DNA from 3 places in the Arthrobacter sp. A5 genome. Region 2 is predicted to be linked to each of the others. Evidence: riboswitches for the same ligand, from Rfam matches in the RefSeq annotation. Region 2 holds a riboswitch; each other region holds the start of a gene.

Region 1 (3,263 bases), 610 kb from region 2:
GAAACCGAGCGGCGCTGGTCCGAGGCGCTAGGGGCCGAACGCTACCGGGAGCTGCGCCGCTCACTGTCCGAGATAGCTTCCCTGACCACGGGCAACGGCAGATGAAACGTGTCCACAGGCTTCAGCGTACTTGCCTGAAAGAAAGGGACTCCTTGACGGGGGCCTGCGGCCGGCGGCCTCCAGTTCGTACCCAGAACATGGGCACTCGCGTAGGATGACGGCAGGGTTCGACGACGAGGACAAGGATGCCCATGGCAACGGTTAATTGGGGAGCAGCCGGCACCAGGGAAAACCCGTGGACACTGAAGACTCCGCCGGGGACGTCTGAGTACACGATGTACCGCGACGAAGGTCCCGACCCGCAAGAGCTGGTCTGCACCGTGGGCAAGACGGTGTTGAAGTACCAGCTGCGGATTGTTGGCGAGCTGCACGCCATGCTCCGCGACCGTGGCGACTGGGTGGAACTCGGCAGCGCGGACGAACAGAAATCCGCCAAGGACGGCACGGTGGAGTCCTGGGGTCGGGCCATTACGAATCCCGTGGGTGGTTGGTATGGGCTCAAAAAGGGATATCGCGGCAGGGTCGGCATGTACCTACCTCCGCTTCTGGAAGCGCTGGGTCTTGCAGAGCTCGAACACAACCCGCGGAACAACCGCATGCGGGCGATCTAGCGCGGCACTGCTGCGAGGTCAGTGACCAGGCCGTCCTGATGGATCGGGTGTCGGGGCAGCGGGACTTGACCGTGATGTGTCAGTCAGGTCTCGATGACGAAGCCACTCTCAGACCGGCCGTCGCGCCCCCGGTAAAAAGACGTTGCTAGTGATCTGTGCGGGAATCGCGTGTTAATGGACCGAAACGGCTCTGCGGATGCTTCGCGCGTCGCGGTCCAGGCAAGCTCCCAGCAGGAGCTGAAGGCTCGTGCTGTCGACTACGGACGCCCTGAGAAGCCGGCCGCCTTCGGTGCGCCCCCGGTGACTACCGAAGTGTGCGATTCCTTGCCCATGGTCCCTTCGGTTACGGGGTTACTGGGCCTGAATTCAGGCTGAGGCACGCGCAGTGATTGTCATGGTGCCTGATTGCATCGACGGCCACCCCACGTTTACCCCACGGCAATGTCGCGGTCTGCGAGGAATCCAGGAATACCTCTACACGCAGTACATCGGCATCCCCGACCCCCACGCGGATCAGCACGCAGGCTAGCCGGCGGCGGCAGGTTTGCACTGTTGGGCCGCTAACCCCTGTATGTTGATGCGGTTATTGGAGGTGTCTGTTTTGGTGGTTTGCAGGGCCGGCCGGTCCACGGGGGTACCGGTGCCCGCGGTACGGGAGGTCCGGTGGTCGCGCCGCGGTGTCCGGGACGGGAGCCGTTTGGGAAGCGGTTCGGGCAGGGCACGGCGGCCGCACGGCCAGGTGCGGGCGCTGGTTTGGCCGCGGGATGGGTATATACTCGCTCCCAGTGACACGGGGTGCCGGGCGGCTTTATTGGCCCGGCTGAGATGACACCCGTTGAACCTGATCTAGTTGACACTAGCGAAGGGATGTCCTGCAACGGTTCGCACGGTCCTGGCGTCCGGATCGCATCCTTTCGCCTTATCCGAAGGTGAAGAAACTGATGGAACTGGCAGAACAAATTGTTCTTGTGACCGGCGGCGGGCGGGGCCTGGGCAGCAGTATTGTGCAGGCGTTCGCGGGCCGGGGGGCGCGGGTGGTCATCAATTACCGCCGCAGTGCCGAAGCCGCCGGGGAACTGGCCGCCGGTTATGGCCCCGAGCGCGCTGTTGCTCTGCAGGCTGACGTCACCGACGCCGGTCAGGTGTCGGTTTTGCTGGAGCAGGCCAGGTCCCATTTCGGTTCCGCCGTCACCACTGTGGTCAATAATGCGCTGGCCGATTTCTCGTTTAACGGGGATGCCCGCTCCGGTGCCGGGGATATTTCATGGGCGGAGTTCGAGGCACAGTTCGCCGGCAGTGTCCGGGGTGCTTTGACCACGACCCAGCAGGCTTTGGAGGGGATGCGCGGCCACGGGTTTGGGCGCATCATCAACGTTGGGACCAATCTGTTCCAGAACCCGGTGGTCCCGTACCACGACTACACCGCGGCCAAGGCCGCCCTGCTGTCCTTGACGCGCACCATGGCCAAGGATCTGGGGCAGCACAATATTGCCGTGAACATGGTCTCCGGCGGCCTGCTGCGCACCACTGATGCCAGCGCCGCAACCCCGGAGGAGGTCTTTGACTACATTGCCGCTTCGACCCCCCTGGGTAAGGTCACCACCCCGGCCGAGTTCGCCGATGCCATCTTGTTTTTCGCCTCGCCTTGGGCGCGGTCGGTTACCGGGCAGAACCTGGTGGTCGACGGCGGACTGGTCATGGACTAGGCGCCCTGGCGATGAACGGGAATCGGCAACTGCATTTGAACGCTTTCCTGCTGGGAGCCGGCCACCACGGTGCTGCGTGGCGGCGGCGCGGATCGCCGCTGGAGCAGCTCGGAGAGATCGGCTATTATGAGCGGCTCGCACAAAGCGCCGAACGCGGCTTGTTCGATGCCGTGTTTTTCGCCGACGGGCAGTCCGCCGGTGACGTCGGCGCCGGGCCGAGATGGTTTCTGGAACCGTTGACCGCGCTGGCGGCCATGGCCCGGGCAACGGAAAACATCGGGCTTATCAGCACCGTCTCGGCGACCTTTTATTCCCCTTTTCATGCTGCCCGGATGCTCGCCTCCCTGGATCACATCAGTGCCGGGCGGATCGGGGCGAACGTGGTCACGTCGATGTTCGATGCTGAAGCCCGCAATCACGGGCTGGAAGCGATGCCCGGCCACGCGCAGCGCTACGGCCGCGCTGCGGAGTTCATTGAGGTAGCGCTGGGGTTGTGGGACTCTTGGGCTGATGATGCGCTGGTTCGGGACAGGGCCGGGTTCTATGCCGATCCGGCCCTGGTCCGGCCGTTGCATCATGAGGGGGACCACTTCCGGGTGGAGGGGCCCTTGAATGTGCCCCGGGGCCCGCAGGGACGCCCCGTGCTGTTCCAGGCCGGTGCTTCCGGGGCCGGCCGGGATCTTGCCGCCCGGTACGCGGAAGGGATTTACGCCGTGGCCTACGATCTTCCCAGCGCCCAGGCCTACTATGCGGATATGAAACAGCGGATCGCTGCTGCCGGGCGTAATCCGCAGAAGGTAGCGATCATGCCCGGATTGGTGACGTATGTGGGCTCCACCGCGGCCGAAGCCCGGGCCAAACAGGACCGGACGGATGCGCTGCTGCC
Region 2 (3,263 bases):
TCAGCAGGGGAAGTTCCTGCCGGAGCGGGACTCTTTTTCGCGTCATTTGCCCGCCGCCGTTCCGCCCAGCACCGCTGCAATGTACGCACCACGGTCCAGCATCTCGCTTGCGGCCGAATTGGTCAGCTGGAACAGCGGACCGGCGAATACGGTCAGGGCAAGCCCCAGACCCACCAGCCCCATCGTCGAGCCGACCATCATTTTCGGCAGCAGCGGAACGGTGCCTTTGCCCTGGAAACGCCCCGACGCGGTGTTGCTGACGTACTTGCTGGTGCGCAGCGCCGTCGTCCCGTCGGGTTTGGTGGCCAGCAGCACGGGATCCGGCAGTTCGGCGTCCTGTGGGGTGCGCCAGAATGCGCGGTTCCAGACGCGTGCCATGGCCAGCAGCGTCAGCAGGCTCGCCAACACCCGTGTGCGCGGCGTGGAAGCGTGGCTGATCCGGGTGATGGGCACTCAAGAGGAGGTGGCCGCCCTGCGGGCCGAAACGGGCAGGGCTAAGCCATGAACGCGATGACGTTGGTGCTCGTGATCGTGACGGTAATTCTGTCCCTGGCGGCCGCGGGCGCCATCTACCGGATGGCAGTTGGGCCGTCCCTGCTGGACCGGGTGCTGGCAGCGGATGTCCTGCTGGCCATCGTGGGGGCGGCGCTGGCCACCGATATGGCGGTGAATCACCACCTGCACAGTCTGGCGCTGCTGGTGGCACTGAGCCTCATCGGTTTCATCGGCTCGGTGACCGTAGCACGCTTCGTCTTGGACCGGAAAGGTTAGGAATGAACGGACCTGCAGCAGCCGTCGATGACATCATCGACGTCCTGAGCATCATCTTCATTCTGGTGGGCGCGCTGATGTCCCTGGCCGCCACCATCGGGCTATTGCGGTTTCCGGACCTGATGAGCCGGATGCATGCGGCCACCAAGCCCCAGGTGCTCGGTCTGCTCCTGCTGCTGGCGGCAGTGGGGCTGCAGCAACGCGACTGGGCGGTACTGCCGGTGCTGCTGGTGGCCTGGATATTCCAGCTGCTGACCGTGCCCGTCTCGGCGCACATGGTCGGACGCGCCGGCTACCGGACCAAGCACCTGCGCCAGGACATGCTCAGCGTCGACGAACTGGACGACGTGGTGGCAGCGGCGCACGCGAGGCGGTCCGTGGGAGGCCGGACCGGACACACACTGACCAGGACACCTACGAAACCGGAAACTGAGGCGCCCGTCCCGGCGGGCTAAACCTCGTTCGGGCTCTTGTTGATCCGGGCGATTGCCTTCTGCGTCCCGCGGCCGGCGATGACCTGGATGATGGCGGCGACGGCGGAGGAGACCAGCGCGAAGGTCAGCGCCGAGCGCAGGCTGTACTCCAGGTTGGTGCCGTCCTTCGGTGGCTTCTTCCCGGTGCTTTTCTGCCACACCAGGTCCACAGTCTTGTTGGCGAGGAACCCCGCACCGATGCTAACTCCGGTCCCCAGCAGTTTCAGCAGGATGTTCATGTGGCCTCCTCGGGGCTTACCGGGTCGGTACCCGGTGGGGATAAAACGTCGCTCACAACGAAAAAGAAAAAATGTGCACATGCCGCCCGGCGTCGGAACCGAAGCCCCAGCCGACCGGCTATCCGACAGCCTAGCGCGAACAGCGGCCGTTGCACGAGACCGATGAGATGCCGCGCACGGGCACGGAGTCCGGTGTAGGCTGGGAGTTGCAATTAACACGACAGGGGAGCGCCGGATCCGTCCAACGGAACCGGGCGCTGAGAGTGCGGACAGCCGCAGACCCTCGAACCTGATCCGGCTAGTACCGGCGAAGGGAGTCGAGTTCTCTTCGGCATGCGGTGCCCTGCAAGCACCCTGCCGCCCCTCCTGAAAAGGAGGAAACGCAATGAGTAAGACACACGCGGGCGGAAACGGCCCCGAATCCACACCGACATCGCCGGACCCCGGATCGACACAGCCATTGGGCAGCGCCACAGGTGCCCGGACCGCCTCAAACTGGCGGGTCGTTGACATCGTCGTCGCCTCCGTCCTGGCCGTCGCCGTCGGCGTCATTTTCTGGCTCTGGTCCGCCGGCTACGCGGGCATTTCCATTATCACTGCGGCCTTTCCGCCGCTGGGCGGGCTCTATGGCGGCGGCTGGCTGATTGCGGGTGTGATCGGCGGGCTGGTGATCCGCAAACCCGGCGCGGCGCTGTACTGCGAAATTATCGCCGCCTTGGTCGAGGCGTTACTTGGCTCACATTTCGGCCTTACCGTGCTGCTGTCGGGCCTGGTGCAGGGTATCGGCGCGGAGCTGGCCTTCGCCGTCTTCCGGTACCGCAAATTCAACCTGCCGATTGCCCTGCTGGCCGGGGCGATGGCCGGTGTGGCCATGGGAATTCTGGATAATCTGGGGTACAACGCGGAATGGGATGTGGCGTGGAAGACCGTTTACCTGGTCTTCGGCGCGGTCTCCGGTGCACTCATCGCCGGGCTGCTCTCCTGGCTTGCGGTCCGCGGACTCGCGAAGACGGGTGCGCTGGCCAATCTGGCGTCCCGGCGGGCCGCGGCGGAGTCTGCGTTCTAGGACATGGCTAGCTACGACAACGGCGGAACCCGGGAGGGCGTTCGGGCCGCCGCGGTTTCCGCGAAAGGTTGGGGCTGGCAGCATTCCGGGCGCGCGGCGCAGGCCGTCCACGATCTGGAACTGGAGATCTCCCCGGGGGAGCGCGTGCTGCTGCTGGGGCCCTCGGGGGCCGGAAAATCCACCCTGCTGCATGCCCTCGCCGGGGTGCTGGGGGCGGATCAGGATGCAGCGGAGTCGGGCCTGCTGACGGTCGACGGCGAAAATCCCGCCGCCCGCCGCGGGCGTGCCGGCCTGATGCAGCAGGATCCGGAAGCGCAGGTGGTGCTCTCGCGGATCGGTGACGATGTGGCGTTCGGTGCGGAAAATCTTGCCGTTCCCCGGGACGAGATCTGGCGCCGGGTCGTCGGCGCACTCGATGCCGTCGGACTGGATTTTCCACTGGACCGTGCCACCTCGGCACTCTCCGGCGGGCAGAAACAGCGCCTTGGTCTGGCCGGTATTCTGGCCATGCAGCCGGGTCTGCTGCTGCTGGACGAACCCACCGCGAACCTTGATCCCGCCGGGGTGCTTGAGGTCCGCGACGCCGTGCTGCGGATGCTGGACCGGACCGGGGCCACGATGGTGGTGGTCGAGCACAGGGTGGCGGTCTGGGTGGATGCGGTGGACCGGATCGTGGTGCTCGCGCCAGGGGACCGGGGCCACGGCGGCGGAGTG
Region 3 (3,263 bases), 1.8 Mb from region 2:
AAGAGTCCCACAACCCCAGCGCTACCTCAATGAACTCCGCAGCGCGGCCGTAGCGCTGCGCGTGGCCGGGCATCGCTTCCAGCCCGTGATTGCGGGCTTCAGCATCGAACATCGACGTGACCACGTTCGCCCCGATCCGCCCGGCACTGATGTGATCCAGGGAGGCGAGCATCCGGGCAGCATGAAAAGGGGAATAAAAGGTCGCCGAGACGGTGCTGATAAGCCCGATGTTTTCCGTTGCCCGGGCCATGGCCGCCAGCGCGGTCAACGGTTCCAGAAACCATCTCGGCCCGGCGCCGACGTCACCGGCGGACTGCCCGTCGGCGAAAAACACGGCATCGAACAAGCCGCGTTCGGCGCTTTGTGCGAGCCGCTCATAATAGCCGATCTCTCCGAGCTGCTCCAGCGGCGATCCGCGCCGCCGCCACGCAGCACCGTGGTGGCCGGCTCCCAGCAGGAAAGCGTTCAAATGCAGTTGCCGATTCCCGTTCATCGCCAGGGCGCCTAGTCCATGACCAGTCCGCCGTCGACCACCAGGTTCTGCCCGGTAACCGACCGCGCCCAAGGCGAGGCGAAAAACAAGATGGCATCGGCGAACTCGGCCGGGGTGGTGACCTTACCCAGGGGGGTCGAAGCGGCAATGTAGTCAAAGACCTCCTCCGGGGTTGCGGCGCTGGCATCAGTGGTGCGCAGCAGGCCGCCGGAGACCATGTTCACGGCAATATTGTGCTGCCCCAGATCCTTGGCCATGGTGCGCGTCAAGGACAGCAGGGCGGCCTTGGCCGCGGTGTAGTCGTGGTACGGGACCACCGGGTTCTGGAACAGATTGGTCCCAACGTTGATGATGCGCCCAAACCCGTGGCCGCGCATCCCCTCCAAAGCCTGCTGGGTCGTGGTCAAAGCACCCCGGACACTGCCGGCGAACTGTGCCTCGAACTCCGCCCATGAAATATCCCCGGCACCGGAGCGGGCATCCCCGTTAAACGAGAAATCGGCCAGCGCATTATTGACCACAGTGGTGACGGCGGAACCGAAATGGGACCTGGCCTGCTCCAGCAAAACCGACACCTGACCGGCGTCGGTGACGTCAGCCTGCAGAGCAACAGCGCGCTCGGGGCCATAACCGGCGGCCAGTTCCCCGGCGGCTTCGGCACTGCGGCGGTAATTGATGACCACCCGCGCCCCCCGGCCCGCGAACGCCTGCACAATACTGCTGCCCAGGCCCCGCCCGCCGCCGGTCACAAGAACAATTTGTTCTGCCAGTTCCATCAGTTTCTTCACCTTCGGATAAGGCGAAAGGATGCGATCCGGACGCCAGGACCGTGCGAACCGTTGCAGGACATCCCTTCGCTAGTGTCAACTAGATCAGGTTCAACGGGTGTCATCTCAGCCGGGCCAATAAAGCCGCCCGGCACCCCGTGTCACTGGGAGCGAGTATATACCCAGCCCGCGGCCAAACCAGCGCCCGCACCTGGCCGTGCGGCCGCCGTGCCCTGCCCGAACCGCTTCCCAAACGGCTCCCGTCCCGGACACCGCGGCGCGACCACCGGACCTCCCGTACCGCGGGCACCGGTACCCCCGTGGACCGGCCGGCCCTGCAAACCACCAAAACAGACACCTCCAATAACCGCATCAACATACAGCGCCCCTCAGAGGTGGGTAGCGTCGGAACCGTCAGAGCCCGGTACCCCCGCGGACGGCTCCGGGAGCGGGTGTTCAGCCGGAATGGGCACGGTTGGGTTCCATAACTGGTGAAAATGATGGATCGGACCTGCGCCTGAACCGACATGCAGTTCCCCGGCATGAAGCAGACTGTCCTGCAGCCACGCTTTGGTCACCGTCAAGGCCTCTGTCCAATCACCAAAGCGCGCCTGCAGGGTAGCCATGGCGGAGGACATGGAGCATCCCGTCCCATGCGTATTGGCCGTGTCCACCCGCGGGGTAGTGACCTCATAAACCTCCCGGTTACCGGTCAGCCGTCCGGCAGCATCCACCAGCGCATCCGGGCAGTCCGTACCCTCCAGATGGCCGCCCTTGACGAGGACGATGACGTTTCTGGCCGCAGAAAGCCGGCTCCCCTGCTCAAGAGCCTGCTCCCAGGTACGCGCCGTGGGTTCCCTGAGCAGGACACCGAGTTCTGGCAGATTCGGGGTGACCAGGTCCGCACGGTACAGCAACCGACCCAAAGCCTCCTCAGCTCCTGGATCCAGCAGCCGGTCGCCGCTGGTGGCGATCATCACCGGGTCCAACACCACAACCGGCGCCACGCTACGGCGAAGCCACGAATCAACCTCATCGATGATCCGGCACTGCCAAGCATCCCGATCTTGACGGCGTCGATCGTGACGTCGTCACTGACAGCGTCCAGCTGTTCATGAAGGAAAGGCGCCGGAGGCATATGTACCGAACGGACACCGTGAGTATTCTGGGCGACCAGTACCGTCACGACGGCCATACCGTATCCTCCGTGCGCGGCAATGCTCTTCAAATCTGCCTGGATTCCGGCGCCGGCGGTCGGGTCCGTGCCCGCAATGCTCAGAACACGGGGAACGAATGTCCCCATCGGACCACTCCTTCAAAACAGATTCAGCGACGCACCGTAAATCATCGGCCGCAAGCACTGAGGCATGTTTCTGTACCTCTTCAGCGATTGAACAGCCACCCTCAACCATCCCACGCTGCCGGCCCATGCGCGTTAACGGTGAAACGTCCGGTTGTAGAAGCCACACATATAGTCTCCCATCACAAAACCCCGATAAGCCTGGATGATGCAGCTTCGCGTAACTGTTCATCCCTCAGCTCAACCGGACACTCCGAACGTCGACCGGATCAGGATCCGGTGGCGGGATAGTGCCGCCGACTCGATCCTAAGCACCAGTTTTCCGCCCATTGGATTCCGGGTCAGCGAAGTCAACATAGCCATATGCCACGCTGATCTCCCGTGTATGCCCATGCTGCGTCGGCAGGCGCTGGGCATAGCCCTTCACTACCGAAGCGTCACCAACAGCCAAACCCTTATCGTTGAATCCTGTACCGATCTTCCCCAAGCCCCCAATGGTGCGGTTTCGCTCCAGATGGTCCTTCAGGCTGCCCCGGCCGCGTCGTGGGCGACGCGGCCGGGGACATCCGCCGCGAGGCTGGTGTGCGCAGCCGTTCCCACGCCAGTCTTGATCTTGGGTTCCTTGGGGGGCAACGGAGCCGGGTGCAGGAACGCCTCGGTCAGCACCGGGGCGGTCAGGGAAATCTGCCACGGACGTGCGCCC

What was found. A riboswitch is a leader RNA that binds a small molecule or an ion and turns the genes downstream of it on or off. The one in region 2 is predicted to bind thiamine pyrophosphate.
Region 1: another riboswitch for thiamine pyrophosphate. It lies ahead of ACLLJI_RS16375 (3-oxoacyl-ACP reductase); the one in region 2 lies ahead of ACLLJI_RS19340 (ECF transporter S component).
Region 3: another riboswitch for thiamine pyrophosphate. It lies ahead of ACLLJI_RS07050 (3-oxoacyl-ACP reductase); the one in region 2 lies ahead of ACLLJI_RS19340 (ECF transporter S component).

Annotation. Positions count from the first base shown of each region.
Region 1 covers NZ_CP180316.1:3,466,485-3,469,747, reverse strand. The annotation lists gene ACLLJI_RS16385 (MarR family winged helix-turn-helix transcriptional regulator) at 1-105, shown strand, start outside; gene ACLLJI_RS16380 (DUF6855 family protein) at 252-671, shown strand; TPP riboswitch at 1,453-1,556, shown strand; gene ACLLJI_RS16375 (3-oxoacyl-ACP reductase) at 1,613-2,377, shown strand; gene ACLLJI_RS16370 (LLM class flavin-dependent oxidoreductase) at 2,389-3,263, shown strand, end outside.
Region 2 covers NZ_CP180316.1:4,075,991-4,079,253, reverse strand. The annotation lists partial or broken gene ACLLJI_RS19370 (Na+/H+ antiporter subunit E) at 1-46, opposite strand, end outside; partial or broken gene ACLLJI_RS19365 (Na+/H+ antiporter subunit D) at 43-408, opposite strand; gene ACLLJI_RS19360 (hypothetical protein) at 377-505, shown strand; gene ACLLJI_RS19355 (monovalent cation/H+ antiporter complex subunit F) at 511-771, shown strand; gene mnhG (monovalent cation/H(+) antiporter subunit G) at 774-1,226, shown strand; gene ACLLJI_RS19345 (DUF4235 domain-containing protein) at 1,223-1,483, opposite strand; TPP riboswitch at 1,696-1,816, shown strand; gene ACLLJI_RS19340 (ECF transporter S component) at 1,869-2,549, shown strand; gene ACLLJI_RS19335 (ABC transporter ATP-binding protein) at 2,553-3,263, shown strand, end outside.
Region 3 covers NZ_CP180316.1:1,552,359-1,555,621, forward strand. The annotation lists gene ACLLJI_RS07045 (LLM class flavin-dependent oxidoreductase) at 1-493, opposite strand, end outside; gene ACLLJI_RS07050 (3-oxoacyl-ACP reductase) at 505-1,269, opposite strand; TPP riboswitch at 1,326-1,429, opposite strand; partial or broken gene thiD (bifunctional hydroxymethylpyrimidine kinase/phosphomethylpyrimidine kinase) at 1,740-2,563, opposite strand; gene ACLLJI_RS07060 (HRDC domain-containing protein) at 3,083-3,263, opposite strand, start outside.